DNA from 4 places in the Allobosea sp. 2KB_26 genome. Region 2 is predicted to be linked to each of the others. Evidence: predicted binding sites of a transcription regulator. Region 2 holds the regulator's gene; each other region holds the start of a gene.

Region 1 (7,737 bases), on a different contig from region 2:
CTGCATGCGGCTGACGATGCCCTCGACTGTCAGGTCCTGTACCGGCTGCATGTAGAGCGTGATGCCCGGCAGGCTGTCCGTGCGCTGCTTCAGGCGCTCCATGACGGCCGCAGTGTCCGATTTGCGGTCCTCATGCGGCTTGAGATTGATCAGGATCCGGCCGCTGTTGAGCGTGCTGTTGGTGCCGTCGACGCCAATGAAGGAGGACAGGCTGTCGACATCGGGGTCCTTCAGAATTTCGACGGCAAGAGCCTGCTGCCGGGCCGCCATCGCGGCATAGGAGGCCGATTGCGGCGCCTCCGTGATCGCCTGGATGATGCCGGTGTCCTGCTGTGGGAAGAAGCCCTTGGGGATGACAGCGTAGAGATACCCGGTCAGCCCGAACGTCGCCAAAGCGACAAGCAGCACCAGCGTCTGCCTGTCGAGCACCCAGCTGAGCATACGCCCATAGGCGGCGATGATCCCGTCGAAAGCCTTGCGGCTGCTGCGCTGGAGGCGGTTCTCGGTGGTCTCGGCCACGGGTTTCAACAGCTTGGCACAGGCCATGGGTACGAGCGTCAAGGAGACGACGGCAGAGATCAGGATCGTCACCGACAGGGTGATCGCGAATTCCCGGAATAGCCGGCCGACCACATCGCCCATGAACAGCAATGGGATCAGGACGGCGATGAGCGACACCGTCAGCGAGATGATGGTGAAGCCAATCTGCTCCGACCCCCGCAATGCGGCAGCCAGCGGGGACTCGCCATCTTCGAGATAGCGCGAGATGTTCTCGATGACGACGATGGCGTCGTCGACGACGAAGCCGGTCGAAATGGTCAGTGCCATCAGCGTCAGATTGTTGAGGCTGAAGCCGAACAGATACATGGTCCCCAATGTGCCGACGAGCGAGAGCGGAACTGACAGGCTGGGGATCAGAGTGGCGCGCGGGCTGCGCAGAAAGACGAAGATCACCAGCACGACGAGAATGACCGCGAGTGAAAGCTCGTATTCGACATCGCGGACCGAGGCGCGAATGGTCACGGTCCTGTCGGTCAGCACGGTCATGTCGATCGCGGCCGGTAGCGTCGCCTGGAGTTGCGGCAAGAGTGCCTTGATGCCGTCCACGACCGAAATGACATTGGCGCCCGGCTGGCGCTGAATGTTGAGGATCACGGCCGGCACCGTGTTCATCCAGGCGCCCAGCTTGTCGTTCTCGGCTCCGTCGACAACGGCCCCCACATCGCTGAGCCGAACCGCCGCGCCGTTCTTGTAGGCGATGATCAGCGAGCGATAACCGCCGGCCGCACGGATCTGGTCGTTCGCATTGATCGTCGAGGCGCGCATCGCCCCATCGAAACTTCCCTTGGGCGTGTTGACATTGGCATTGCCGAGCGTGGTGCGCAGGTCGTCGATATTCAGACCATAGGCGGCGAGCTTACGGATATCGGCCCGGATGCGGACGGCTGGCCGCTGGCCACCGCTGATACTGACGAGCCCCACGCCGGGAAGCTGCGATATCTTCTGTGCCAGGCGCGTATTGGCGAAGTCCTGCACCTGGGTCAGCGGGATCGTCGCCGAGGTCAGCCCCAGCGTCAGGATCGGCGCATCGGCGGGGTTGACCTTTGCGTAGATCGGTGGCGCCGGCAGATCGGCCGGCAGCAGGTTACCTGCCGCATTGATGGCGGCCTGGACCTCCTGCTCTGCGACATCCAGCGAGATGTTCAGCCCGAATTGCAAGGTGATGACCGAGGCGCCGCCAGAGCTTGCCGAACTCATCTGGTTCAGATTCGGCATCTGGCCGAACTGCACCTCGAGCGGCGCTGTCACGGATGATGTCATCACGTCGGGGCTTGCCCCCGGATAGAAGGTCTGGACCTGGATGGTCGGGTAGTCGACCTCCGGTAGCGCAGCCACCGGCAGGAACCGGAAGGCGAGAATGCCGGAGAGCATGATCGCGACCATCAGCAGCGTCGTGGCAACCGGCCGCAGGATGAAGGGCCGGGACGGGCTCATGTCGGTGATCCGCCAGCCGAACGGCGGTTGCCGCCGGCAGGCGGCGCGGCCGGCTGCGTGCCGGTCTGGCCGCCCGGCGCACGTGTGCTGACCCTGGCACCGTCGCGCAGCTTGTCGGCACCGTCGATGACGATGGTGTCTCCCGGCTTCAGGCCGGAGACCACCTCGACATGATCTCCGTCGGAGACGCCGAGTTCGACCTTGCGGACGGAGACCGTGCTATCCGCATTGACGAGGTAGACGAAGGTTCCCGGCACGCCGCGCTGAACGCCTGCCGACGGGATCTGCGTCACGCCCTTGCGCGTGTCCAGCAGCAGACGAATGTTCACGAACTGGTTCGGATAGAGTGCTCTCGTGCCGTTGCCGAAGAGCGCGCGCAGCTTGATCGTTCCCGTCGTCGGGTCGATCTGGCTGTCGAAGGTCTGCAACGTGCCCTCCGCGAGACCCTTCGTGCCGGCGCGATCGAACGCCTGGACCGGCAGGGCCGCTCCGTCGCGAAGACGCGCGGCGATCGCCTGAAGATTGTCCTCGGGCACGGTGAAGAGCACGCTGATCGGCGCCAATTGCGTGATCACGACGATGCCGTTCGCATCGCCGGCAGTCACATAGTTGCCGGCGTCGACCTGACGCAGCCCGACGCGGCCATCGAGAGGCGCGACGATCCGGGTATATTGCAGATTGACCTCGGCAGCCATGACCTGGGCCCGATCGGCCGCGAGGGTGCCTTGATATTGCGCGACCAGCGCAACCTGCGTGTCGAGGGTTTGATGCGGCACGGCGTTCTGAGCCGACAGCCCCTGGTAACGTGCCAGGTCGACCTGGGCTCCCTTCAACAGGGCCTCGTCGCGTGCCAATTGCCCTTTCATCTGCGCCAGCGTCGCCTCGTAGGGGCGGGAGTCGATCTCGGCCAGCAGATCGCCCTTCTTGACGTCCTGGCCTTCCTTGAAATTCACGCGAACCAGCTGTCCGCTGATCTGCGACCTGACCGTGACGGTTGCCAGGGCTGTGACGGTGCCAAGCGCGTCGATGTTGATCGCGATGTCGCCATGGTTTGCCTGCGCGGAGACAACCGATGTGGTCGGCGCGGTTCGCACGCGGCTGGTCGGTTGCTCGGCGCCCGGCCGCAGCCACCACCATGACCCCAAGCCCGCCGCGATCAATACGAGCATGAGCACGACCTTGCCGCCGCGTCTCGTCCGTGACGGGTTGGCGACCGGTCTGTCCGCGATCGGAGCGGCTACCGGAAACTCCGGCTTCAGGTTCATCTGTGTGTCCAAGCCGCCTAAGCTGGAGCGGCATGCTAACCCGCATTCAGGTCCGCTGCACATGAATCAGAGGTAATCTTCCGCTCATCTGCGCGAAATCCGCATGTGCCGGCATTGATGTGCTGCATTCAGCCCCTCCCAATGTCGTGAGAGGCTGACCCATGAGAGCAGGTTCGAGCCGCAGCGCGCCACCCAGGAAGCGTCGCAGATGAACTCCGAGCCGGTCGTGCATCCGGTCGTTCAAGCTTTCCGACGGCTTTACAGCAATATACCAACCGCTTATCGCGATTGTGACGGATCGATGACATAACGAGGCGCCGATGCTCGGCTGGTTTCAGAAGCTCCTGCCCAAGGAGCCCAAGTTCTTCGACCTGTTCGAGAGCCATTCCAGGACATTGGTGGCAGGTGCTGTGGCCCTGAACGGCCTGCTCAGGGGCGAGACCCCGGTGGAGGCAGGTTGCGCGGAAGTATTGTTCCAGGAAAATCGCGCCGACGATATCGCCGCGGAGGTGATGCTGGAAGTCGGCCGCACCTTCATCACTCCCTTCGATCGTGGCGATATCGAGGAGCTGATCGGTTCGATGGACGACGCCATCGACCAGATGCAGAAGACCGTAAAGGCGATCACGTTGTTCGAGGTTGCGAGCTTCGAGCCCTGCATGAAGGAACTCGGGGCTGTCATCGTCCAGGCGTCCGAGCGCGTCGTCGTGCTGCTGCCGATGCTACGCGACATCAAGAAGCATGCGATTTCGATCGGCGCACTCGCGAAGGACATCCGGGCCATCGAAGAGCGATCCGACGAACTGCACGACCAAGGCCTGAAGGCGTTGTTCAAGGCGCACCAGACCTCGGACACGATGGGCTTCATCGTCGGCGCAGAGATCTACGATCATCTCGAGAAGGTGGTGGACCGCTTCGAGGATGTCGCCAAGCGCGTCAGTCGCATCGTCCTCGAACATCTCTAGGCGGTTGGTCCGGTGGATTTCTCAAGCGTCGCCTTCGCCCTGGTCTTCCTGATCGCGGTCGCGCTTCTGTTCGATTTCCTGAACGGACTTCACGATGCGGCCAATTCGATCGCGACCATCGTCTCGACCAGGGTTCTGGCGCCGCGCTGGGCGGTGTTCTGGGCTGCCTTCTTCAATTTCATCGCGTTCCTGTTCTTCGGCCTGCATGTCGCCGAGACCGTAGGCTCCGGCATTGTCCAGGCCGCGATCGTCGATGACCGTGTCATCTTCGGTGCCCTGACGGGCGCCATCGTCTGGAATGTCGTCACCTGGATCGCAGGCATTCCGTCGAGTTCGTCGCATGCACTGATCGGCGGACTGGTCGGGGCGGGGCTAAGCAAGGCCGGTTTCTCGTCGATCGTCTGGTCTGGGCTCGGCAAGACCTTCGTCGCGATTTTCATGTCTCCTGCGATCGGCTTCGCCCTGGCACTGCTCCTGGTCCTGATCGTCTCCTGGGTGTTCCTGCGCGTGGCCCCGATCAAGGTCGACAGCACCTTCCGGCTGCTGCAGTTCGTTTCGGCTTCGCTCTACTCGCTCGGACACGGGGCGAATGATGCGCAGAAGACGATGGGCATCATCGCGGTGTTGCTGTTCTCGCACGGCATGATGGGCGAGACGTTCTCGGTGCCGTTCTGGGTCGTCCTCTCCTGCCAGGCCGCCATGGCATTCGGCACGCTCTGTGGTGGCTGGCGGATCGTTCACACCATGGGCTCGAAGATCACTCGGCTTTCGCCCCAGCAGGGTTTCTGCGCGGAAACGGGCGGCGCGATCACGCTGTTCATGGCGACCTATCTCGGCATCCCCGTCTCGACGACGCATACGATCACAGGCGCGATCATCGGTGTCGGCGCCGCCCGGCGCGTGACGGCCGTGCGATGGGGGGTGGCTCGCGGCATCGTCTTCGCCTGGATCGTGACGATGCCGATGGCGGGACTGATCTCTGCTATCGCCTATTTTGTCTCCGGCCTGTTCCTGACCGGGCGGTGACCGGGATCAGGAGGTGCCGCTGAGGGAAGGGCGCTGAGTCTGCGCACCCCGCGGCGTCGGTCAATTCAACTCCAGCGCGCGGATCGCAGCCTTCAGGCCGGGCTCGTCGACAATCTCGGCAGCATCTTCCAGCGTGAACCAGTGCGAAAGCCGCTGATTGTGCTCGGCCCATTTTTCAAGCCGGTGCTCGACGTCAAGAATATAGAGCGCCACCTTGCAGAGAACGAAGTGGTCGCTCATCCGCTTCCAATAGATGTAGCGCCCCGCGGGCTTCTTGTGGGCTTTGCCGATCACGCCGGCCTCTTCGCGCGCTTCGATCGCCGCAGCCTCATGGTTCTTCTTGCCCTTGATGGGCCAGCCCTTGGGAACGATCCATCGCCGCGTCGTGCGCGTCGTGACCAGGAGAAGCTCCGGCTCCCCCGTCGGCGATCGGCGGATGGGGAGCGCGGCGATCTGCGAGCGCGGCTTCCCCAATCCTGACTTCGCCTTCTTCATCGAAACCTGTGCCCTCCCCATCCGTAAACAGAACCTATGTTAGAAAGCCGGCAAATCAATATCGAATAGCCGCCCAACGCCTTCAAGGCCTTGGATTGACCACCTCAGCGGCGATGGCCATGCGCTTCATCGCAGCGAAATGAACGCTTGGAGCCCTTGAGAGCCCGAGCGTCGGCTCCAGTAGGCAAGCGCGTTCACCAATTGGCGGGTGCTTCGCGCGCCTATGTCCAATACAGGAATCCGCTGCCTTTCCCTAGCCTGCTGCTTCGGCAGGCGTCGATCAGGCGGGGAGGAGGCGCGCCCCGATGCGCGTGGCAGCGTCCTGCAAGGCAACGAGATGCGCCGGGCGCCCTTCAGGCGCGACGATCGAGGTCAGTGACGAGATGCTGAGTGCGCCGGCAAGCGCGCCACTGCGGTCGAAAATCGGTACGCCGACGCCCGTCAAGCCAATGAAGAAGTCGTCGGCGGCCAGTTCCCAGCCTTGCGCGCGAATACGATCCGCCTCGCGCCAGAGCAGTTCGGGGTCTGTCTGGCTGGCCGGCGCGCGCTTTGGCAATTCCAGGGCCAGTGCCTGTCGCCGCTGTACCTCGTCGAGATAGGCCAGGATCACACGTGGGCCGCCGCCGCAGTTCAGTGGCGCCTGAGCACCGACCGCGAACCATGTCGCATCGACATGCGGCAGCGAGGCGCGGACGCGGTCCACGCACAATGCCCGGCCCGAGATATGGACCCATAGGAACGAGGTCGCGCCGGTCTTCTCGGCGATCTCGGTCAGATAGGGGCCGGCCACGTCCCGAAGTTCGCGCCCGGTCGTGACGGCGCTGCCGAGTTCGATCAGCCCGACGGCCAATGCGTAGGTCTGCGAGCGCTCGTCATGCTCGACCAGTTCGTTGAGCTGCAATGTCTGCAGCAGCCGCCGCGTCGTGCCTTTGTCGAGCCCGACCTGTCGTGCGAGCTCGCTCAGCCCGAGACGCGGCTGCTCGGGGCGGAAGGCGCGGAGCAGGGCAATGGCGCGGTCGAGCGCCCTGACGATCGGGACGCCCGGCGGAAGCTTCGCGGTCCGGCTCTCGCCTGCGCTATTCATCGGCCCTCTCACAGCGCCAATCGCCTGAACTTTCATCGTGTCGTCTAATAACACGCCATGTCAGTCATTGACACGAATTTTGACTCTGGCTTTCAATGGCGTGGAGCTTGCTAATCGGCACATGTTCGGGTGCGATCCCGGTAGGCCGCGATGCCAGTCGAAAAGAGAGGCCATACCCGGTGCGCTCACGCAGCTGCCGGAACCGGCACAGGGGAACGGGAGAACAACGATGACCGGATTGAGACTTGGCCTGGCGCTCGCGGCCTCAGTGCTTGCGCTCGGGGCAGCGACCGCGCAGGAGCCGAAGAAAGGGGGCACCGTGCATGTCGTGGTGCAGCCTGAGCCTCCGATGTTGATGCAGGGGCTGAACCAGAATGGCCCGACCAACATGGTCGCCGGCAATATCTACGAGTCGCTGCTGCGCTACGACGAGAAGCTCAACCCGCAGCCCTCGCTTGCCAAGAGCTGGGAGATTTCTCCAGATGCAAAGGTCTACACCTTCAAGCTCCAGGAGGGCGTGACCTGGCATGACGGCAAGCCCTTCACGGCGGACGACGTCGTGTTCACGCTCGACAAGTTCCTGCGCGAGGTCCATCCGCGCTGGCGGCCGATCGTCAACGCTCAGGTCGAGACAATCGAGAAGGTCGACGATCTCACGGTCAAGATCACGCTGAAGCAGCCCTTCGGCCCGATGATCATGACCCAGGAAGTCGCCTCGGCCCCGATGATCCCGAAGCACATCTATGACGGCACCGATTATCGGGCGAATCCGGCGAACAACACGCCAATCGGAACCGGCCCGTTCAAGCTGAAGGAGTGGAAGAAGGGCTCCTATATCCACCTCGTCAAGAACGAGAACTATTGGCTGAAGGGCAAGCCGAACCTCGACGAGATCTATTGGCAGATC
Region 2 (7,737 bases):
TCGGCTCGGGCGGCGGTATCCGGCAGATCAAGGCCAAGACGGTTGCGTTCGGTGCGACCGATGCCCCGCTCAAGGGCGAGGACCTGACCAAGGACGGCCTGATCCAGTTCCCGACCGTCATGGGCGGCGTCGTTCCGGCCGTCAACATTGCCGGCGTCGAGCCGGGCAAGCTGAAGCTCACCGGCGCGATCATCGCCGACATCTATCAGGGCACCATCAAGAAGTGGAACGACCCCAAGATCGTCGCCATCAATGCCGGCCTGACCCTGCCTGACGCCAACATCAACCCGGTCTATCGTTCGGACGGCTCGGGCACGACCTTCGTCTTCACCGACTATCTCTCGCGCGTTTCGCCGGACTGGAAGTCGAAGATCGGCACCAACACCGCCGTGCAGTGGCCGGTCGGCATCGGCGGCAAGGGCAATGAGGGCGTCTCGGCCTCCGTCAAGCAGGTCGCGAACTCGATCGGCTATGTCGAATACGCCTATGCCAAGCAGAACAAGCTGGCCCATGCGCTGGTCGAGAATGCCGAAGGCCAGTTCCCGGCTCCGGACGACAAGTCCTTCCAGGCCGCTGCCGCCAATGCGAACTGGAACGAGGCTCCCGGCTTCGGCATCTCGCTGAACAACCAGAAGGGCGCCCAGGCCTGGCCGATCACCTCCGCCACCTTCCTGCTCGTGCATGCCAAGCCGGAGAAGCCGGAAGAGGTGCAGTCCGCGCTGAAATTCGTCGACTGGGCCTACAAGAACGGCGACAAGCTCGCGCTCGATCTCGACTACGTGCCGCTCCCGGCCAACGTCAAGGATCAGGTCCGCGCCGCCTGGAAGGGCGTCACCGACCCGGCCGGCAAGCCGATCTTCTGATCCATGCTATGGCGCGAGGCGGGCAGTTCCCGCCTCGCGTTCGACTTTGTGAGACCCGTTTCCTCGTGCTTCTTATGCGACCGGAGTAACCACGGATGGCTGCCGTGACAGACCAGATGGCCGCGCCCGGTGCGCCTGCCATTCGCCGCACTCCAAAGGGCACCTTCGACATTGTCTTCCGCAATGCCAGCCGGGCCGCTGCGCTCTTCGTGCTGGTGCTGCTCGCAGGCATCATCGCCTCGATGATCATCGGCGGCTGGCCTGCCTTCCGCGAATTCGGCCTTGGTTTCATCACGTCCAGCGTCTGGGATACCCAGAATGAGCAGTATGGCGCCTGGCCCGCCATCGTCGGCACCTTGTCGACCGCGCTGATCGCGCTGGTCCTTGGCGTACCGCTCTCGCTCGGCATCGCCGTCTACCTCACCCAGCTCGCGCCGCCCTGGTTCAAGCGCCCGGTCTCGACGACGATCGAGCTGCTCGCTGCCGTGCCCTCGATCATTTACGGCATGTGGGGTCTCTTCGTCTTCGTGCCGCTCTTCGCGGCCTATGTGCAGATCCCGGTCTCGAACATCGTCGAAGGCATTCCGCTGGTCGGCACCGTGCTCTACTCGCGCTCGCCCTCGGGCCTCGGCATCCTGACGGCCGGCATCATCCTCGCCTTCATGATCATCCCCTTCATTGCCTCGATCACCCGCGACATGCTGGAGCAGATCCCGTCCGTACTGCGTGAGAGCGCCTATGGCATCGGCGCCACGACCTGGGAGGTCGTGCGCCATGTGCTGGTGCCGCAGGCCGGCGTCTCGATCATCGGCGCCATCATGCTCGGTCTTGGCCGCGCGCTTGGCGAGACCATGGCGGTGACCTTCGTCGTCGGCAACGCCAACCGGCTTTCGGCCTCGATCATGGATCCCGGCTCGACCATCGCCTCGCGCATCGCCAACGAATTCAACGAGGCGATGGGCCTGCAGCTCAACGCGCTGATCGCGCTTGGCTGTATCCTCTTCTTCGTCACCTTCGTCGTCCTCGTGATCGCGCGTATCCTTGTCGCGCGCGTCAAGTCCTTCTGAGCGGAGCCTGGCCATGAACAGCGCCGTCACCCCGCCCGCCACGACGCCTCATCAGGTCTGGGGCCGTGTCCGTCCCGCGCGCCGCACCGCCGATCGGGCGATGAAAATCATCGCCACCAGCTTCACCCTTCTCGCCATCTTCGTGCTGTTCTGGATTCTCGGCATGCTGCTCGTGAAGGGGATCGGCGGGCTCTCCGTCGCGACCTTCACCCAGGTCACGCCCGGTCCCGGCAGCGAGGGGGGCGGCCTTGCCAACGCCATTGTCGGCTCGATCGTGCTGACCTTCCTCGGCATCGCCGTGGCGACGCCGGTGGGCGTGCTCGCCGGCACCTATCTTGCCGAATACGGCAAGGGCTCGAAGCTCGCGGATCTGATCCGTTTCATCAACGACATCCTGCTCTCGGCACCGTCGATCCTGATCGGCCTCTTCGTCTACGTCATCCTGGTCGAGCCGTTCCGCGGCTATTCCGGCTGGGCCGGCGGCGTCGCGCTGGGCATCATCGCGATCCCGGTGATCGTGCGCACCACCGAGGACATGCTGCGCCTCGTGCCGAGCTCGTTGCGCGAAGCCGGTGCTGCGCTGGGCGCCCCGCCTTCGGTCGTCATCACCAGCGTGACCTGGCGGGCGGCGAAATCCGGTATGGTCACCGGTATCCTGCTGGCCCTGGCGCGCATCGCCGGCGAAACGGCGCCGCTGATCTTCACTGCGCTGAACAACAATTTCTGGTTCTCGCCCACCCTCGTCGGCGGCGTCTCCAACCTGCCGGTGACGATCTACCAGTTCGCCTCCGCCCCTTATGAGAACTGGCAGCAGCTCGCCTGGGCCGGTTCGCTGATCATCACCGTCTCGATCCTGTGCCTCTCGCTTATCGCCCGCCGTATCGTGCGGGGCGGCAAATGAACGGCCTTAAACCCTCGTCGCGTTCGATCTGAAGGAACAAGTCGATGCTTTCGACGCTGGAACTGAGCCCGCAAGCGCTTGATGCCGAGGCCCCCGTCCGGATCGCGGTCAAGAACCTCGATTTCTACTACGGCGAGCACAAGGCGCTGAAGAACATCAATCTCGACTTCCGGGACCGCCATGTCACCGCCCTGATCGGGCCGTCGGGCTGCGGCAAGTCGACCCTGCTGCGCATCTTCAACCGGATCTATTCACTCTATCCGGAGCAGCGCGCCACCGGCGAGATCCTGCTCGACGGCCGCAACGTCATCAGCAACGATATCGATGTGAACGAGCTGCGCTCGCGCGTCGGCATGGTGTTCCAGAAGCCGACGCCCTTCCCGATGTCGATCTACGACAATGTCGCATTCGGCATCCGCCTCTATGAGAAGCCGCCGAAGTCCGAACTCGACGACCGCGTCGAAGGTGCGCTGCGCCGCTCTGCCCTCTGGGACGAGGTCAAGGACAAGCTGAAGACCTCCGGCATGGGCCTGTCCGGCGGCCAGCAGCAACGCCTCTGTATTGCGCGTACCATCGCCCAGAAGCCGGAAGTGATCCTGTTCGATGAGCCGACCTCGGCGCTTGATCCGATCTCGACCGGCAAGATCGAGGACCTGCTCGAGCAGCTCAAGACCGACTTCACCATCGTCATCGTCACCCACAACATGCAGCAGGCGGCGCGCATCTCGCAGTACACCGCCTTCATGTATCTGGGCGAGGTGATCGAGTTCGACGCCACCAACACCATCTTCATGAACCCGCACAAGAAGCAGACGCAGGATTACGTCACCGGTCGCTTCGGCTGAAACGGTACCAAGCCTTCCAACTGCTTTGCCGACAAAGGACACGCCGCGATGACTGATCACATCGTCCGCTCATATGACGCCGATCTCGAGGGGATCCGCCGCAGCCTTGCCGAGATGGGGGGCATGTCGGAGCGCATGCTCGGCGATTCGACGGTCGCCCTGGTGCGCCGTGATACCGGATTGGCACAGAAGGTCATCAGCGCCGACCAGCGCCTCGACAACCTGCAGCGTGAGGTCGAGGAGAAGGCGGTCCTCACCATCGCCCGGCGCCAGCCGCTCGCCAACGACCTGCGCGAGCTGATCTCCGCCATTCGCATCGCCGCCGATATCGAGCGTGTCGGCGATCTCGCCAAGAATATCGCCAAGCGCGCCGTTGCGATCTCCGGCCAGTTCCAGCCGCCGTCGCGTGCGGTCGTCGGCCTCGAGCATATGAGCCGCCTGGTTCAGGCCCAGCTCAAGGACGTGCTCGATGCCTATGCCGTCAGCAATGAGCAGAAGGCCATGGAGGTCTGGCGCCGAGACGACGAGATCGACGCGCTCTATACCTCGCTCTTCCGCGAGCTGCTCACCTATATGATGGAAGACCCGCGCAACATCACCTTCTGCACGCATCTCCTGTTCTGCGCGAAGAATGTCGAGCGTATCGGCGACCACACCACCAACATCGCCGAGACGATCCACTATCTCGTCACGGGCGAAGCCTTGGACGCAGCCCGTCCGAAGCTCGACACCACCAACATTCTTCTGGACGCCGCCACCGGTGAGTGACCGGCGCCCGACACCTTTGGGACCGAGTGAGACATGCCTGCACGCATCCTGATCGTTGAGGACGAAGAGCCGTTGACCCTGCTGCTGCGCTACAATCTCGAGGCCGAAGGCTTCGAGGTCGATAGCGTAGCGCGTGGCGACGATGCCGAGCTGCATCTGCGCGATCATACGCCGGACCTCGTGCTGCTCGACTGGATGCTACCGGGCCTTTCCGGCATTGAGCTCTGCCGGCGGCTGCGGACCCGTCGCGATACCGAGCGAGTGCCGATCATCATGCTCACGGCCCGCGGCGAGGAGACCGAGCGTGTGCGCGGCCTTGCCACCGGGGCTGACGACTATGTCGTCAAGCCTTTCTCGCTGCCCGAGCTGATCGCGCGCATCCAGGCGCTGCTGCGCCGCGCCAAGCCGGGTCATGTTGCCGGGCTGCTGGCCGCCGGCGATCTTGAACTCGACCGCACCACCCGCCGTGTCCGCCGCTCAGGGAGCGAGTTGCATCTCGGCCCGACCGAGTTCCGCCTGCTCGAGTTCCTGATGCAGGCGCCGGGTCGGGTCTATTCCCGCGCCCAGCTGCTCGACGCGGTCTGGGGTCGCGATGTCTATATCGACGAGCGCACTGTCGACGTCCATGTCGGCCGCCTGCGCAAGGCGATCACCCCCGACAACGCCAAGGATCCGCTGCGGACCGTTCGTGGCGCCGGCTACGCCTTCGACGAGACCTTTGCGCGGAGCTGAGACTTGGATCGTCGGGCCGGATATCGAACCCGGCGCGATGATCTGATCGTCTATGTTTGCATCGGCTTTCCCGAAAGCCGCAATCCACTTTTCGGGCCGATACTCTAGCGCGGCCCTGCGATGATGACCGCCGCGCCGGCGAGGCAGATCAGCCCGCCGGCAATGTCCCAGCGGTCGGGGCGAAAGCCCTCGACGACCCAGAGCCAGGCGAGCGAACTCACGATATAGATGCCGCCATAGGCGGCATAGGCGCGTCCGGCCATTTCGCTCTCCGCCAGCGTCAGCAGCCAGGCGAACAGGGCGAGGCAAACCAGTCCGGGCACGATCCACCAGATCGGCTTGCCGAGCCGGAGCCAGCCCCAGAACGCGAAACAGCCGGCGATTTCGAGAATGGCTGCGCCAAGATAGGCGGCGATGGTCGGCATGGTTCGTCCTATCGATGGCCCGCGCGGCGGGATTACCCTTGACCGCAGGCCGCGCGGACGGCAAGCCGGACCGATGTCCTCACATCACATCGCCATCATCGGAGCAGGGCCGTCCGGGCTGATTGCGGCCGAGCGCCTCGCAGTGGCCGGCCATGCGGTCACGATCTACGATCGCATGCCCTCGCCGGCTCGCAAATTCCTGCTGGCCGGGCGCGGCGGGTTGAACCTCACCCATTCCGAACCGCTCGACAGCTTCCTGGCCCGCTATCGCGATGCCCGAACCTGGCTGGAGCCGGCCATTCGTGCCTTCCCGCCGCAATCCCTGCGCGACTGGGCCGATGCGCTCGGGCAGGACACGTTCGTCGGCAGCAGCGGGCGTGTCTTCCCTCGCGCCATGAAGGCTTCCCCCCTGCTTCGTGCCTGGCTGCGCCGGCTCGATGGTCTCGGCGTCGCCTTCGCGCCTGGGCAGCGCTGGACCGGCTGGAGCGAAGCGGGCGTTCTGACGTTCCGGAGCCGCGATGGCGCCGATTTCGAGGCGAAGCACGACGCGACGCTGCTCGCGCTCGGCGGCGCAAGTTGGCCGCGGCTAGGGTCCGATGGCGCCTGGGCGACTTTGCTGGCAGCGCGCGGCATTGCGATTGCGCCGCTGCGCCCATCCAATGGCGGCTTTACGGTCGATTGGTCGCAGACCATGCGCGAGCGTTTTGCCGGCGTGCCGCTGAAACGGATCGTCCTGAGCTTCGGCGGCCAATCCGTGCCCGGCGAGGCGATGATCGATGCGGCGGGTCTGGAAGGCGGGGCGGTCTATGCACTCTCTGCCCCGATCCGCGAGACGATCCTGCGCGAGGGCAGGGCGGTCATCACCGTCGATCTGCGGCCCGATCACGAGGCGGCGCTGCTGGTCCAGCGGCTCGCGCATCGTCGCAAGGGCGTGACGCTGAGCAATCATCTGCGCAAGGCTGCAGGTCTTGCTCCATCCGCGATTGCGCTGCTGCGCGAAGCGGCGAAGGGGCCACTTCCCCAAGACGCGGAGAGGCTGGCCGCACTGATCAAGGCCGCACCTCTGGTGCTCACCGGTCTCAGACCGATCGAGCGGGCGATCTCCACCGCCGGTGGCGTCGCCGCGGCCGAGGTCGAGGAAGGCTTCATGCTGAAACGCTTGCCCGGTACCTTTGTCGCAGGCGAGATGCTGGATTGGGAGGCGCCGACCGGCGGCTATCTGCTGCAGGCCTGTTTCGCGACCGGAGTCGCAGCTGCAGCAGGGATTCAGGCCTGGCTCGCGGAAAGCTGAACGATCGCCTCAGGCGATTGCGATGATCTCGACCGCCTCAACGCCGATGCTGACGCTCTCGCCAATGCCCTTGCCCATCAGCGCGCTCGCCAACGGCGCGACATAGGGCAGCGTTCCCCGCGCCGGATCGGCCTCGTCCTCGCCGACCAGTCGCCAGTTCTGCTTGCGCCCGTCGGCCCGGCGGATCGTCACTGTCGAGCCGAAGCGGACGATGTCGTGCCTTTCCTGCGCAGGGGCCAGCTTGGCGCTGGCGCGCCGCGCGGTCCAGTAGCGGAACTCGCGCCGCGTCTGAGCGATCTCGGTGCGGTCGCCTCCAGCCAGCGCCGCCGCGTGTTCGTCATGCCAGCGCGCCAGCTGGGCCTCGATCTGTGCGAGCCCTTCAGGCGTCACGAGGTTCGGGTGAGGCGAGACTGGCCGGTCTGGCAGCTCGTCCAGGGTCCCTCTTTCCTCGGCTTCCTTGACGAAGGCGCGAGTCATTCTGGCCTCCTCCTATTGATCTCGGCACATCCGGCGAACCGGACCACAGCTTTCAGTGTTACGTCCTCACGGCTGCATGTGCTGCAGCGCCAACCCGATGCTGGAATCTGAAGCGGCGATCACTTGGAGATGGGGATCAGGCACTGCCGAAGACAAGACCCGGGCAGTCTACACCGACGTGTCCGGCCGCACCATCGAGAGCGGAACCATCGCGCCGCCGCTGCCCCGGGATAGCGAGCACAGTCTCGCTTGAAGGTTGCAGCCATGCCCGAGAAGCTCTGCGCTCGCACCAGACTTTCCATCGCGGCCACTCTGATCGTGTGTCGCGAGACCCGAAGTGGATCGTCCTGGAAACGCGGCAACGGATC
Region 3 (7,737 bases), on a different contig from region 2:
ACATGATCGATTTGCCGGTCCATTCGCCACCCTTGTCGTAGTCGATGGCGTGCACATAGTAGAACCTTGCCGCGAGCGTGCCGCGCAGCAGGGTCTCGCAGCCGCGCGGCGCGATGTTCCACCAGCCTTCGGTCACCCAGCCCTGCGCATCGCGATAGCCGATGGCGACACCGACGCGACTGCCGGTGGTGTTGCACATCCGCAGATCGGCGAGCGCGGGCGCCGCGCTTCCGAGAAGGCCGGCCAGCAGCAGGCCGAGGCGCAAGAGAGATCGGTCGAATCGGCTCGTCATGGTCGTCTAGGGATCGATCAGGATGACGCGGCAATCATTCACATTGGTCAAGGTCGGTCCCGTCCGCAGCAGGTCGCCAATGGCCTCGAAGAAGCCGGTTGAATCGTTGTCGGCCAGCGATTGGGCAGGAACGAGGCCGCGCTCCGCCGCTCGCACCAATGTCGTCGAATCGATCACCGCGCCAGCGGGGTCGGTCGCCTCGCCGCCGCCGCCATCGGTGCCGTCGGTGTCGCCGGACAGCGCGACGATGCCGGGCTCCCCGCCAAGCGCGATGGCAAGAGCCAACGCATATTCCTGGTTCGGGCCGCCACGGCCCTTGCCGCGCAGGGTCACTGTGAGTTCACCACCGGAGATGATCGCGGCACGTCGCCCCTCTGCCTTGAGGCGCAATGCAAGCGCGGCGTGGACGACCGCAACCTCGCGCGCCTCGCCTTCGAGATTGGCGCCGAGATCGATGGGCTCGTAGCCCGCATCCCGTGCGTTTGTGACTGCCGCCGCGATCGCGTCCTGCGGCCGGGCGATGATCTGGAATACGTTATTGGCGAAGGCGGGGTCGCCAGGCTTGGGGGTCTCGCTGGCGTCCTCGCCGAGCAGCACGCGTGCCGCTGGCGGCAGGTCGAGCCCATAACGCGCGACGATGGCGCGCGCATCGGCCATGCTGCTCGGATCAGGAACCGTCGGGCCCGAGGCGATCACGGTCGGCTCATCGCCGGGCACGTCCGAGATTGCGAGCGTCACGAGCCTGGCCGGGGCGGCGGCCAGCGCGAGGCGGCCGCCCTTGATGCGCGAGAGCCGCTTGCGGACGATGTTCATCTCGCCGATCGGCGCGCCGGAACGCAACAGTGCCTTGTTGACCGCCTGCTTCTCCGCCAGCGTCAGGTCACCTGCGGGTGCCACCCAGTTGGCCGAGCCGCCGCCGGAGAGAAGCACCAGCACCAGATCATCCGCACTTGCCGAGCGGGCGAGTTCGAGTGCGCGTTCGGCGCTGCGAATGCTGCCGTCATCCGGCACCGGGTGGCCGGCCGCGACCATCGGAATCTGGCGCGTTGCGGTCTCGTAGCCGTGGCGGGCGACGGCGTGGCCGATCAGGCGCTCGGGAGACAGGCCGGAGTCGAGATAATGTGCCTCTGCGAGTGCGGTCATGCTGCCTGCGGCCTTGCCGGCGGCGAGCAGGATCAGGCGGCCGTTCCTGGGTGGTTCGGGCAGGTGAGCGGGAAGGCAGCCGGACGGGCGGGCGCGGTCGACGGCGGCATCGAAAATCATCCTCGCAATGCGCAGGGCTTCAGCCGAATCGTTCCTCACTTGCTGCAAGTCCACCCCGCCTTCCACCCGCTGTCACGTCGATTTGGTCGACTTTCGTTGTATGCTCTTCTATGTCGCTGGTCGGCGGACGTCATCAGGCATTTGCCGATCTAATCATACTTTTTGGAGCGCCGATGCGGTCCGATTTCCCGATGGCGGATCCCGCCATAATGCTCGCCCCAGGCGAGGTCGAGATCATTCCCGGCGATCCCGCGACGGGTATGCTGCTGCTCTGCGATCACGCCTCCAACGCGATCCCGCCGGAGCTTGCGTCGCTCGGGTTGCCGCCCGAACAGCTCGAGCGCCATATTGCATACGATATCGGTGCAGCCGGGACGGTGCGCGCCATGGCGCGCGCGACCGGCGCGCCGGCGATTTTGACCAGCTTCTCGCGGCTGCTGATCGATCCCAATCGCGGGCTCGACGATCCGACCCTGGTCATGCGCCTGTCTGATGGCGCAATCGTGCCCGGCAATGCCCGCATCGACGAGCCAGGCATCGCAGCGCGCATCGCCCGCTATTATGCCCCCTATGATGCTGCGATCGACCAGGCCGTCGAGATGGCGATCGCTGCCGGCCACCCGCCGGCGATCGTCTCGGTTCATTCCTTCACGCCCTATTGGAAAACGGTGGCGCGTCCCTGGCATGTCGGCGTGCTGTGGGATCGGGCAGGGGAGCTGGCCCAGCCGCTGATCGCTGCCTTCCAGGCCGAGAGTGATCTCGTCGTCGGGGACAATGAGCCTTACCGCGGCGGCCTGCCGGGAGACACGATCGACCGACATGCCACCCGTCGTGGCTTGCCTGACGCGTTGATCGAGGTCCGGCAGGACCTGATCGCGACGCCGGAGGCTGCGCGGGAATGGGGGCTGCGCCTTGCCCGCATCGTGCCGCCTTGCGTCGCGGCGCTGAATGCTGCCGCGATCGCCTGATGCGACAGCAGGACTGTTGAGCACTTTGTGACAAAGGACGGTTCGTGCTTGACGCCGGCCCCCGATCCGGGCGAACCCCTGCGGCCAAATCTATAGAGAAGGGTTTTGGAATGGACGATCCGGTTCAGGGCGATCAGCTCAAGAGCATCGTGCAGCGCATCGAGCGCCTCGAGGAAGAGAAGAAGACGATCGCCGACGATATCAAGGAGGTCTATGCCGAGGCCAAGGGCAATGGCTATGACGTCAAGGTGCTGCGCAAGGTCGTCGCGCTGCGCAAGCGCGACCTGAACGAGCGCCAGGAAGAGGAAGCCATCCTCGAGCTCTACCTTCAGGCCGTGGGCGAGAGCGCCTGACCTTTCCCTGTGCAAGTATCCCTAACTTGCACATTGCCTCCATACCGTGCCGGGCGCGCGCCCGGCGGTCCTCCACTGAAGCTCGAAGCGGACAAGACAGGACGAGCCTGGCATTCGTGATGCCGGGGTCGCTGCCCGCTTCGACTTTTTTGTATGCGGTCGTCTCATGCGGGCTTTGTCCCGTTTCCTCGACGAAGCATGCCCGGCACCGATTACGCCGACACGTTGCGACCAGTGGAAGCCACTGAGTGTCGAGCCGTCGCGGCAGCGGGTTGCTGCGCTACGATCGCGGCTCACTCAGGTCTATTGTGAAGTGTCCTCACTCCGCTTTCCTGGACCGCTTGAAGCTGAAAAATTCCGGTTCTGCCGTACGGACGGCGGGCCTTCAGCTAGGACCGCTTGGGTATCGCTCACCGGAGCCTTGGAGCAGCTCAATACTTCTCAGGTACCTGAAGCTCTGGCGGCACGGCATTCCGGATGTAATCGGGATGGCGAACGCGGTCGGGCAGTGTGATGTCCTGCTTGGGCACGCTCTCATAGGGGATCTGCGAGAGCAGATGCGCGATACAGTTGAGGCGCGCCCTCTTCTTGTCGACGGCCTGGACAACCCACCAGGGCGCGTGCCGCGTATGAGTGCGGTCGAACATCTCTTCCTTGGCTCGGGTATAGTCCTCCCAGTGGATGCGACTCTCCATATCCATCGGGGAGAGCTTCCATTGCTTGAGCGGATCGGCGATCCGCATCTGGAAGCGGAACTCCTGTTCCTCGTCAGTAATCGAGAACCAGTATTTGATCAGGATGACGCCGGAGCGGACGAGCATGTGCTCGAAATCCGGAACCGAGCGGAAGAACTCCTCCAATTCGTCGGGCGTGCAGAAACCCATGACACGCTCGACGCCGGCGCGATTGTACCAACTGCGGTCGAACAGCACCATTTCACCGGCTGTCGGGAGGTGCGGCACATAGCGCTGAAAATACCATTGATGGCGTTCGCGCTCGGTCGGTGCGGGCAACGCGACGACGCGGCAGATCCGCGGATTGAGACGCTGCGTCACGCGCTTGATCGCGCCGCCCTTGCCAGCCGAGTCTCGTCCTTCGAAGAGCACGACAACCTTGAGCTTCTTGTACTGAATCCAGTCCTGAAGCCGCACGAGTTCGTGCTGCAGGTTGAATAGCTCGCGAAAATAGATCCTCCGGTCCAGTGTCGGACCTCCGGGAGCCAGATTCTCGGCGACGAATTCGTCGATCCGGTCCTCCTCAAGCTGCATCTCCAGCTCCTCGTCGAAGCTATCGGCGATCTCAGCTTTGATCCGATCCAGGTCAGGGGTCATGACGTGCGAACCTTTGACAGTTGTCTTGCGAAACGAGGAGCGCAGGCGCCCAAGCAGGCCATGGTTTTGCCGGGACCTGCGATGACCTCGGCAAAAGCCAAGACGGAAGCCACGCGCGACGACTGCACGACAAAGCCTGCGTCACCCGCTCATGCCCAGCCAGCGTAATCTCGCCGGCTCAAATGACGCTGCGATGACCCGCCTTCGTAGGAGGGCCTTGAGGTCTCGCGGGCCCGGATCGATCCTCCTCCGTCTTCAGCGCGTCGACCATATCGTCCATTCGCTAGCGCTACTCTATCGAAATGCCGTGCCGCCGGACCTCCATGCTCGGGAGAACGGCTGGACACCACAGCCGGTTTGGCTCCCGGATGTTCACGATTCCGGCTGCGCAGGCACAGCCGGCAAGGTCGTGCCGGCACCGAGCGATCTCTGCATCATGACGCTGTCCGACCCTTTTCCATCGCGATAGGCGACGCCGGGCAGGAGGCCCACCTGAACGAAGCCGAAGCGCTCGTGCAGCGCGAGCGAAGCGGTGAGGGGCGTCAAGCCACGGATTCGCACGGTCGAAAACGGTGGCGCTCGCTCTCGACGCCCTCGGCGGTGCGTGCGAAACTGCCCTTGCCCTCCACATTGCCCCGACTTGCCCGCATGCGTCGTCGTTCCTTTCTGGCCGGTTTGGCGTCGTGCGGAGTCACTGCGTTTGCGCAGCCTGTGCACTCGACCGAACGTCTCAAGCATGTCGCGGTCATGATCAGCCTCCCGCTGGACACCCCGATCGTCCAGGCGAGGTTGCAGGAGATCCGACAACGCCTTGCCGAGCGGGGCTGGGTCGAGGGCCAGAACCTGCGCTTGGGCACGCGATTTTCGGGCTCGAGCGAGGCCGAGCTTTCGCGAGCGGCGGCGGAGCTGGTCCGGGAAAATCCCGATATCATCATTGTCAGCTCCAGTGCCGAAACCGCTGCCGTCCTCGCCTTGACCCGGACGACGCCGGTGCTGTTCGGCACGGCCTCCGATCCGGTGGGGAGCGGCTTCGTGCGTTCTCTGGAGCGGCCGGAGGGTAATGCCACGGGTTTCAGCAACAACGACCCCGTCATGGCGGATAAATGGCTGGAATTGCTGACCGAGATTGCGCCCGAGACACGCCGGATCGGCGTGGTATTCAATCCGCGCACGACCCCTGCAGCAGGTGAAACCTATCTCGCACGCCTGCGGGCGGGGGCTGCCCATGTGCGGCTGTCCCTCGGACCGGTGGCGGTGATGGATGCGGTCGGCATCGAGGGTGCGATCGCGGACTTCGCAGGACAGGGCAGTGGTGGCGGCCTGGTGTTCCTGCCCGACAGCTTCACGTTCCGCTACGCCGCGCAATGTGCCAAGGCCAGCGCCCGGCATCGACTGCCTGCCATCTATCCGTTTGACACCTTCACGCGCCAAGGCGGGCTGATGTCCTATACGGGGGGGCGGGACGAGGCGAGCGACCTGATCGCATCCTATAGCGACCTTATCTTGCGCGGTGCGAACGTCGCCGAGTTGCCGGTGCAGTTCTCGCGCAGCTTCGAACTGGTCATCAACGAAATGGCCGCCGCATCCCTGGGATTGAGCGTGCCGCTTTCGCTCCGGATTCGCGCGACACGGATCGTTTCGTGACGCAGGGCGGGACCTCCCGGCCGCGAGGCGCTCTCACCCGCAAGTATGCGGTTTTCGTCGGAGTCGCGATCTGCCTCGCGCTTGGGCTCAACACGGCAATCGCAACCTTCTTCGCCTTCTCGGATCAGAGGGCGCTGGTGGTGCGCGTCCAGCAGGAGCAGGCCCAGGCCGCAGCGCAGCGGATCGGCGCCTTCGTGGCGGAGATCATGCAACACCTGGACTGGATCTCCCAAAGCGGCGCGAGCAACACTCCGCCTGAGGAACGGCGCCTCGACGGCCTGCGGCTGCTGCGGCAGGTTCCGGCCATTCTCGAATTGCGCCAGATCGATCCGGCGGGACGCGAGCAGCTCTCGCTTTCGCGCGTCAGCCGCGACCAAACCGGTGGGGACATCAACTGGTCAACTGATCAGGGTTTCCAGAGCGCCCTGGCGCAGGGCAGCTATTCCAGCGATGTCCAATTCCGGCGCGGCTCCGAACCTTATATGACGCTGCTCAAGCGAGCTGCATCTGCTCCGCATTGGGTTGCACAGGCGACGGTCAACCTCGTCTTCATCCGTGATCTGGTGTCCCGGCTGAAGGTCGGTGAGACCGGCCGCGCGTATATCGTCACGGGTTCCGGGCGGTTGATCGCGCATCCCGATCTGCGCTTCGTACTCAGGAACACCAATCTTGCCGGCCTGGTGAGTGCGCATGAGGCGGCCGGAGCGACTGGCGCCGGACTTTCGATGACGGATATCGAAGGCCGGACAGTGCTCTCCGTGATGTCTGCGGTCCCGGACCTCGACTGGAAGGTGGTGATCGACCTGCCAGAGAGTGAAGCCTTCGCATCGATCAAGGCGTCGCTCCTGCGCTCGCTGGTGCTTCTGGTCCTCGCACTGTCCGCTGCCGTGCTGGCCGGCATCGTCTTGAGCCGGAAACTCGTCGCCCCGATCAAGGCGCTCGGTGACGGCGCCGCGCGGATTGGCCGAGGCGAATTGCACGAGCGGATCAGCATCAACACCGGCGATGAATTGCAACAGCTCGGCGAGCAGTTCAACCTGATGGCTCAGCATCTCGAGGAAAGCCGCGCGGTTCTGGAGGACAAGGTCACGGAGCGTACAGCGGCCCTGGAAGCCGCTCTCGAGCTGGCCTCGGCGGGACAACGGGCGGCAGAAGAGGCGACGCGGGCAAAGTCCCGGTTTCTGGCGGTCGTCGGCCACGATATCCGCACACCGCTCTCGGGCGTACTCGGGGTTCTGGAGCTTCTCGACCGTGGTCGCTTGAGCCAACGCGATCGCCGCCTCGTCGCCATGGCGGCTACCTCGGGCGAGGCCCTGGTCGATCTGGCCAATGCTACGCTTGACTTGTCACGCCTGGAGGCAGGAACCGAAAGCCTGGATCTGCGCAATTTCGAGCTGGGCGCACTCCTGAACGCTGCCGCGGCTCTGATGCGCCCCCTCGCCGAGCAGAAGGGACTTGTCCTGACACTGCGTCTGCTCCCATCCGGCGGCCTGCAGTTGCACGGCGATCCCGGCAAGATCCACCGGATCCTGATCAATCTCTTGCGCAATGCGATCAGTTTCACGGAGCGTGGCGAGATCGAATTCGGCGCTGAGCTCCAGCCTGGGCCATCTGCGGAAAATTCAGAATTGACGCTCACGGTCCGCGACACGGGCATAGGCATCGACCCGGCGATGCAGCGTCACATCTTCCACGACTTTGTGCAGGTCGACCCGGACACGGGGCGGCGCAATGGCGGGGTCGGGTTGGGGTTGGCGATTTGCAGCAAGCTGAGCGAACTGATGGGCGGTACGATTTCCGTCGTCAGCGGTCGCGGGCAAGGCAGCACCTTCATTGTCCGTTTGCCCATGGTTGCGGCCAAGGCCGCCGCCCGGTCCGGGCCTATG
Region 4 (7,737 bases), on a different contig from region 2:
TCCGGTGGCGCTGGATCACATCGCGGCGGGCGTGAGTGCGCCGATGGCCTATGCCTATGCCGGACCGGTCTTCCGCATGCGCTCGCGTGAGCCCGGTGAATTCGCGCAGGCCGGGCTCGAGTCCTTTGGCCGCGAGGATTTTGCCGCAGCCGACGCCGAGATCATGGCACTGACGATCGAGGCGGCGGCGGCGCTTGGCTTGACGCAGCCGCGTGTTCTGATGGGCGACGTCGCATTGCTCGGCGCATTGCTCGATGGTCTGTCCGTGCCGCAGGGTGCGCGGCGCCGGCTGATGCGCGCGGTCGTGCAGGGCAAGGCGGCCGAGGCGGTCGAGGCGCTCGATCCGCCGGCAGCCACTGGCGAAACGGCTCATGCAGGACTGCTCAAGGCATTGGAGGGGCAGGATCCCAAGGCGGCCAAGGCCTTTGTCGAGGATGTCTTGTCGATTGCCGGGATCTCGACGGTCGGCGGCCGCTCCGCCGGCGATATCGCCGAACGCTTCCTGGCCCGTGCCGCTGAGCGCGAGAACCCGGTCAATGAGGATGTGAAGGCCGTGCTCGGTCAGGCACTTGCCGTCACGGGTGATCCCGATGCGGCGTCGGCCGCATTGCGGGCACTTTCCGACCAGGCTTCGCTCGACCTGGGCCAGCAACTCGACGCCTTCGACGAGCGCACCGGCTTCCTTGCGGCGCGTGGCGTCGATGTCGGCCAGATCTCCTTCTCAACCGGATTCGCCCGTAATCTCGACTATTACACTGGCTTCATCTTCGAGCTGCATGATCTGAGCCGCAGCGACGGCAGGCCCGTCGCCGGCGGTGGCCGTTACGACAATGTGCTCGGTCGGCTTGGTGCGCCTCAGCCGGCCCCGGCAGTCGGCGCCTCGCTCTGGCTCGACCGGCTGACGGGACAATCATCATGAGCGACGCTCCGCTGGTTCTCGCAGTCCCTTCCAAGGGGCGGCTCCAGGAAAACGCGACTGCCTTTTTCGGCCGCGCCGGGCTGAAATTCGTGCAGTCGCGTGGCTCGCGCGACTATCGCGGCACGATCGCGGGATTGGACGGCGCCGAAGTCGCGTTCCTCTCGGCCTCGGAGATCGTCTCGCAACTGGCTTCCGGCGCTGCCCATCTCGGGATCACGGGCGAGGACCTCGTGCGCGAGCAGGTGGCCGATGCCGATGCCGCCGTCGAGATGCTGACGCCGCTCGGCTTCGGCCACGCCAATGTTGTGGTCGCCGTGCCGCAGGCCTGGATCGATGTCCGCTGCATGGCCGATCTCGACGATGTCGCGAGCCATATGCGCGCACGCCATGGCCGCAAACTGCGCGTCGCCACCAAATATGTGAACCTGACGCGCCGTTTCTTCGCCGAGCACGGGCTTGGCGATTACCGCATCGTCGAAAGCCTGGGCGCGACGGAGGGGGCACCGGCCGCCGGCTCCGCGGAAATCATCGTCGACATCACCACCACCGGCGCGACGCTGGCCGCCAACGCCCTGAAGATTCTGGACGATGGCGTCATGCTGGCCTCCGAGGCCAACCTCGTCGCCTCGGTGCGGGCGCCGTGGAGCCCGCGCGCACGCGCCGCCGCCAATGCCATTCTCTCGCGCATCGCGGCCGAGGAGGAGGGGCGTTCCGTCCGGGAGATCCGCGCGCGGCTCACCGATGCGAAGCCTGCGGCCATCGAGGAGATGGTGGCGCGACATGGCGCGCGGCTGCCCTTCGGTGCGCATGCCGAGAGCGGTATCCTGGCTATCCATTGCCCGGAGAAGGCGGTGTTCGCTCTGGTCGACGATCTGGCCGGAACCGGCGCGGACGAGATCACGGTCAACGCCCCGGCCTATGTCTTCCGCAAGGCCAACCCCCTGCTGGAGCGCTTGCTGGCGCGCATCTGAGCGGCACCGGGCGGCGCCTGGGGCTGAAGCCGGCCGCATTTCCGACGCGATGCCGCGTGACGTTGCTGGCGCTGCGGCTCGGCAAAGCAACGTTGTCGCAATGATCGCAGTTGATCCCGACGCGATACGGTTCTAGGCGTTTCCATGAGAGCGGGGCGTCGGCTATCGTCCCGGCCCCGCATAGGTAGAGAAATGATGAATCGACGCCTTGGCTACGCCGCTGTCTTCGCCCTGAGCCTCGCGCCACTGCTGATTGTCTCGCCGGCTTCCGCCCAGCGGAAGGCGATGTCGCCGCGTGATATGCAGAACCAGCCGGCGCAGGCGCCTGCAGCGCCGCAGCAGGAAAAGACCTTTCCCCTGGGCGCCTCCTGGACGGCGGTTTCGATGAACGGCAAGTCGATCGCCGAGCGCAAGGCGACGCTTCAGATCGACTCGAACCTGCGCGGCACCGGTTACAGCGGCTGCAACACGTTTTCCGCGGCGGCATACCCGCTGCGCCAGCAGGGGATCGCGGTTGGCCCCATGGCCATCACCAAGCGCTCCTGCGACAAGGGCGCCGCCGAATTCGAGCGCGCCTATCTGGTCGCCTTGCGCGGAGCCCGCAATTGGGACCTCGTCGAGGGCAGGCTGGTGATCAAGAGCGCCTCGGGCGAGCTGCGCTTCGATCGCGGCATCTGACGACAGTCAGCCACCGGCTTCGGCGCTCCTGACGATCTGCCTTTCCCGACACGAAGCGTGATGCGGGAAGGCAGATGAGCGCCCGGCTACGGGCGCTCATTGATTCACGACTGAACGACTGGCTCACGGACCATCGCGCGCGGGCTGTGCGTTCCATCCGCGTTCGGCTCCATGACGACGATTTCGTCGTGCATTTCCCGCAATGTCGAGCGATGCCCGATCGAGACAATCTTCGTCTGCGGCAGTGTCCGGTCGATAAGGTCGTAGATCTCTCCTTCCAGCTTCTCGTCGAGCGAGGCGGTGGCCTCGTCAAGGAAGAGCCAGTCGGGCTTGGCCAGCAGGGCGCGTGCAACGGCAAGGCGCTGCTGCTCACCGCCTGACAAGCGCTGGGCCCAGAGGTCGACATCGTCGAGCCGGTCGATCAGGTGGGCGAGCTTGACCTGGGTCATCGCCGTCGCGATGTCGGCATCGGAATAGGTGTCGTCGAGCGCCGGGTAGGACATGGCCGCGCGCAAGGACCCTTGCGGCAGATAGGGGCGCTGCGGCAGCAGCATGATCCGCGCGCCGGCGGGAACCCCGACCTTGCCTTCACCGAAGGGCCAGATGCCGGCTATGGCGCGGAACAGCGTCGATTTTCCCGATCCTGACGGTCCGATCACCAGTGTCGAGCGCGCCCTGCCGAGATCGAGCCCATCGATCCGCACGATCGGCGAGCCGTTCGGCAGCGTCAGTGTCGCGCCGTCGATATGGACCTCGTTCCCGGGAAGTTCGCTCTGATGGATGCCCTTCTCGCCGGCGGTGGCGGCCTGCGCCTGCCCGATCGCCGCCTCGAAAGTGGTCAGGCGGTTGATCGAGGCCAGATAGGAAGCGATGGCCTGATAGCTGTTGATGAAGAACGACATCGCCGTCTGGACACGATCGAAAGCCGATGCGACCTGCGTCATGATGCCGAGCGTGATGATGCCCGTGAAGTAATGCGGCGCGAGCAGCACGTAGGGCACGACCACATTCGCCTGATTATAGGACAGCGTGAAGCTGGTCAGTTTCACCCGGCTCCAGACCAGCCGATAGAAGTTCGTGACGATATCGCCGAAGCGCTGGCTCAGGTGCCGCTGTTCGGAGGCTTCGCCGCGCATCAACGCGATCTGCTCGGAATATTCACGCAGTCGCGCCAGCGAGAAGCGGAAGTTCGCCTCCCGGCGTTCCTGCTCGAATTCGAGCCCGATCAGCGGCTTGCCGATGAGATGCGTGATCCAGGTCGCCGCGATCGCATAGATCAGCGCCATCCAGAGCAGAAAGCCCGGGATGATGATCTCGGTGCCCGGGATGGTGATCGGGACCGGGATCGACCAGAGGATGATCGAGAACGAGACGAGTGTCGAAATCTGCGACAGCAGCGGCAGGGCGAAGTTGTAGGTCTGATTGACGAAGGCGCGGGTATCTTCCGCGATACGCTGGTCGGGGTTGTCGGCAGTACCCGCCAGCGAGATCCGGTAATGAGTGGCATTGCCGAGCCAGCTCTTGCTGTATTTTTCCGCCATCCAGCGCCGCCAGCGGATCAGCAGCGTGTAGTTGGCGAACATCTCGATCAGGTTCGAGACCACCGAGATGGCGGCCCAGACGCTGAAGACATAGATCAGCTGATACCAGAATGACGGCGCATCCTTCTCCTGGATCGCGTTGTAGAAATCGCGATTGAAGAAGCTCAAGCGCAGCGAGATGCCGACCTGCGCTTGATTCAGGATCACCAGAAAGATCAGCAGGATGACGCCAAGGCGACCGAGCTGGATCTGATAGGTGCCGAACGGCCAAAGATACGCAGTCGTCGTCTCGGTCGAGGAAAAATAGGGCGATGCCAGGCGCGAGATGCGCTGGATCATCGGGATGAAGGAGATCGCATAGATCAGGATGCCGAAGACGGCGACTGTCGTGGCGAGGCTGGCAGGGGGGGCGATCGCGGCCCAATCGGCAGGCCAGTAGCCGAGCTGTGCGAGCACCGAGCCGGCCCCGAAGACGACGTACTCAACGCCGAAAATCCCGGAAAAGATCTTCAGGAAGAAGCTGGTCTCGGTCGAGCGATAGGTGGCGAGTGCGAGCAGCACACCCACGGCGCCCATACCGAGCATGCCGCCGCTGCCGCTCTGCTGCCCCGCCACGAGCGCGATGGCGGCAAGAGCAGCGACAAAGAAACTCAAAAGACGCATCAGGTCTTCCTTACCGGGGAATTCGCGCCAGCGTCGGCGCATGCGGATCATATCTTCTAGCCGACCGGATCAGACAAAAAAGCCCGGCTCAAGGCCGGGCGTGTCGATTTCAGCGATTTGTGATGCGGCGTCAGCCGCGATCGAGCGACAGCCGGCCGGGCCCCGCGGCGAACAGCACAAGGAAGCCGCCGACGATGGAGAGGTTCTTCATGAAGAGGAGCTGCTGCATCGGCTGGGCCCAGTTCATGTGGAACAACAGCGTCGCAGCCAGAGTGAAGCCGGCGAGGGCAAGCGCAGCAAGGCGCGTCTTCCAGCCGAGAACGACCATCAGGCCGCCCAGAAGCTCGACCGCGATCACGAGAGGCAGCAGAATGGCGGGCACGCCAGCCGAGGCCATATACTGCTGTGTACCGGCATAGCCGCTGATCTTGGAGTAGCCAGCAAGCACGAACATCAGGGCAAGAAGGATGCGGCCGACGAGCTTGGCGCCGTCGGCAAGGGCGGGCGAGTTCAGCATGGAGCAGACCTTCGCGAGTAAGTGCCACAGAGCGCGGCGGAATGCCGCAGCTTGCGGAAATAGGGCTTACAACCAAAGTCGATGCAAGGGCGGTATGGCCTGCCGAACCAATTCCCGGCTTCCATCGGCGACTTCATTGTTGAAAACGCGTGTCGTGCTGCATTGCGGCAGCAGATCGCCGTTCAGCCTGCGGGCTTCTGCTTGCGTCGGGCTTCAAGTTCCTCCGTCACGGCGATGACATCGAGATAGTCCTCGTGCTTCGCCGGGGCGTAAGCGGAAACCTGACCGTCGGTGTAGATCTTCCAGACCTCGGGCGCCTCCACCTTCATCGCCATCATCGCGGCGACGAAGGCATCCTTCAGTCCCAGTGGCAGGTTGGCCCGTGTCGAGAACGGGCTAGAGGGGATCAGAGGCGAGGTCCAGATCACGCGTGTCGCGCCTGCCGGAATCATGTTGCGCGCGGTGAGACGCTGGACGACGCCGGAGGCCTCGTTGACCTGAAAGGTCGCCACTCCATCGAACTGGCCGCGCACCAGCGCCAGCACGGAGTTGTCGTGCCCGCCGGAGAAGACAGTGCCGCCGAAATGGCTCTGCGGATCAAAGCCCTGCTTGCGCAGGAAATAGGAGGGGAAGGCGAAGCCCGATGTCGAGTTCGGATCGGCGAAGGCGAAGTTCTTGCCCTTCAGATCCGCAACCGACTGGTAGGGGCTGTCGGCGCGAACGACGATGACCGAGTAATAGCCCTCCTGGCCGTTGTTATCGATGTCGCGGAACAGAGGCTGCAGCTTGTCGCCGAGGACACGCCGGCCGAGCGAGTAGACCGCGGGCCCGAAACGGGCGAACTCGAGCTGGTCGGCCCGCAGCGCCTCGACGAGGCCGGCATAGTCGCTGACCCGATAGAGCTTCACGGGAACGCCGAGCTTGGCTGTGAGATAGTCGATCACCGGCTGGTTGCGGGCGATCGCGCCCGCCTCATGTTCCGCCGACGAGACACCGAAGCGGATTTCCTTGACGCTCTGGCGCCAGTCGTTCTGGGCCAGGGCGGGAAGGCAGGTGAGGGCGCCAAGGCCGGCAATCATGGTGCGACGTGTGAGCATGTCTGGCCCCTGAAACAGTGAGCGTCATTTGCTCAGCGGGACGCGACGGCGCGATTACGGCGGGATGGCGGTTGCGTGACGTGTCGGGCCGCTGTCGCGCCCAGCGGCAGAGCCGGGGGCGAGCGCGTATGAAAAAGGCCCGGCTTGCGCCGGGCCTCCGTCGTATTCGCGAGAAGCGATGGACTTCGATCAGAAGTCCATGCCGCCCATGCCGCCGCCGCCCGGCATAGCCGGCATGGCGTCCTTCTTCGGCAGCTCGGCGATCATCGCCTCGGTGGTGATCAGCAGGCCGGCGACCGAAGCCGCATCCTGGATCGCCGTGCGCACGACCTTGGTCGGGTCGATGATGCCGGCCTTGACCAGATCGCCGTACTCGCCGGTCTGGGCATTGTAGCCGTAGGCGTAGTCTTTCGACTCGAGCAGCTTGCCGACCACGACAGCGCCGTCATCGCCGGCGTTGTCGACGATCTGCTTGGCCGGGGCCATGATCGCCTTGCGGACGATCTCGACGCCGGTCTTCTGGTCGTCGTTCTGGGTCTTGATCGACTTGACGGTCTGGAGCGCGCGCAGGAGCGCCACGCCACCACCCGGCAGGATGCCTTCTTCGACCGCAGCGCGGGTCGCGTTCAGGGCATCGTCGACGCGGTCCTTCTTCTCCTTGACTTCGACCTCGGTCGCGCCGCCGACGCGGATCACCGCGACGCCGCCAGCGAGCTTGGCCAGACGCTCCTGGAGCTTCTCGCGATCGTAGTCAGACGAGGTCTCCTCGATCTGCGCCTTGATCTGCGCAACGCGGCCCTCGATGTCCTTCTTCTTGCCGGCGCCGTCGATGATCGTGGTGTTCTCCTTCTCGATACGCACCTTCTTGGCGCGGCCGAGCATGTTGAGCGTCACGGTCTCGAGCTTGATGCCGAGGTCTTCCGAGATCAGCTGACCGGCGGTCAGGATCGAGATGTCCTCGAGCATGGCCTTGCGGCGATCGCCGAAGCCCGGAGCCTTGACGGCCGCGACCTTCAGGCCGCCACGGAGCTTGTTGACGACGAGGGTAGCGAGAGCCTCGCCTTCCACGTCCTCGGCGATGATCAGCAGCGGCTTGCCGGTCTGAACGACGGCCTCGAGGATCGGCAGCATCGCCTGGAGCGACGACAGCTTCTTCTCGAAGACGAGGATGTAGGGGTCCTCGAGCTCGGCGACCATCTTCTCGGCATTGGTGATGAAGTAAGGCGAGAGATAGCCACGGTCGAACTGCATGCCTTCGACGACATCAAGCTCGGTCTCGGCGGTCTTGGCTTCCTCGACGGTGATGACACCCTCGTTGCCGACCTTCTGCATCGCGGTGGCGATCATCTTG

The links. Region 2 encodes PhoB, which activates phosphate uptake and scavenging genes when phosphate is short. Its sites were predicted from a motif close to TGTCATNNANCTGTCAT; they were not measured.
Region 1: AB4099_RS01970 (DUF47 domain-containing protein) is a predicted target of PhoB. The motif match lies at 3,551-3,567, and genes of this name have one in related genera.
Region 3: ppk2 (polyphosphate kinase 2) is a predicted target of PhoB. The motif match lies at 4,323-4,339, and genes of this name have one in related genera.
Region 4: phnD (phosphate/phosphite/phosphonate ABC transporter substrate-binding protein) is a predicted target of PhoB. The motif match lies at 6,451-6,467, and genes of this name have one in related genera.

Annotation. Positions count from the first base shown of each region.
Region 1 is NZ_JBFRHE010000001.1:396,328-404,064, reverse strand. It holds gene AB4099_RS01980 (MdtB/MuxB family multidrug efflux RND transporter permease subunit) at 1-1,995, opposite strand, end outside; gene AB4099_RS01975 (MdtA/MuxA family multidrug efflux RND transporter periplasmic adaptor subunit) at 1,992-3,260, opposite strand; gene AB4099_RS01970 (DUF47 domain-containing protein) at 3,581-4,225, shown strand; gene AB4099_RS01965 (inorganic phosphate transporter) at 4,238-5,251, shown strand; gene AB4099_RS01960 (NUDIX hydrolase) at 5,312-5,746, opposite strand; gene AB4099_RS01955 (IclR family transcriptional regulator) at 6,027-6,830, opposite strand; gene AB4099_RS01950 (ABC transporter substrate-binding protein) at 7,060-7,737, shown strand, end outside.
Region 2 is NZ_JBFRHE010000004.1:480,014-487,750, forward strand. It holds gene pstS (phosphate ABC transporter substrate-binding protein PstS) at 1-863, shown strand, start outside; gene pstC (phosphate ABC transporter permease subunit PstC) at 959-1,930, shown strand; gene pstA (phosphate ABC transporter permease PstA) at 1,944-2,831, shown strand; gene pstB (phosphate ABC transporter ATP-binding protein PstB) at 2,876-3,676, shown strand; gene phoU (phosphate signaling complex protein PhoU) at 3,725-4,444, shown strand; gene phoB (phosphate regulon transcriptional regulator PhoB) at 4,478-5,176, shown strand; gene AB4099_RS15690 (YnfA family protein) at 5,281-5,601, opposite strand; gene AB4099_RS15695 (TIGR03862 family flavoprotein) at 5,675-6,892, shown strand; gene greA (transcription elongation factor GreA) at 6,902-7,369, opposite strand.
Region 3 is NZ_JBFRHE010000001.1:1,205,645-1,213,381, reverse strand. It holds gene AB4099_RS05920 (DUF1036 domain-containing protein) at 1-292, opposite strand, end outside; gene AB4099_RS05915 (glycerate kinase type-2 family protein) at 299-1,555, opposite strand; gene AB4099_RS05910 (N-formylglutamate amidohydrolase) at 1,729-2,523, shown strand; gene AB4099_RS05905 (DUF2312 domain-containing protein) at 2,634-2,876, shown strand; gene ppk2 (polyphosphate kinase 2) at 3,308-4,207, opposite strand; partial or broken gene AB4099_RS05895 (N-acetyltransferase family protein) at 4,580-4,738, opposite strand; gene AB4099_RS05890 (ABC transporter substrate-binding protein) at 4,856-5,851, shown strand; gene AB4099_RS05885 (ATP-binding protein) at 5,848-7,737, shown strand, end outside.
Region 4 is NZ_JBFRHE010000005.1:173,651-181,387, reverse strand. It holds gene AB4099_RS16665 (ATP phosphoribosyltransferase regulatory subunit) at 1-919, shown strand, start outside; gene hisG (ATP phosphoribosyltransferase) at 916-1,890, shown strand; gene AB4099_RS16655 (META domain-containing protein) at 2,086-2,568, shown strand; gene AB4099_RS16650 (ABC transporter ATP-binding protein/permease) at 2,673-4,772, opposite strand; gene AB4099_RS16645 (DoxX family protein) at 4,903-5,289, opposite strand; gene phnD (phosphate/phosphite/phosphonate ABC transporter substrate-binding protein) at 5,472-6,386, opposite strand; gene groL (chaperonin GroEL) at 6,576-7,737, opposite strand, start outside.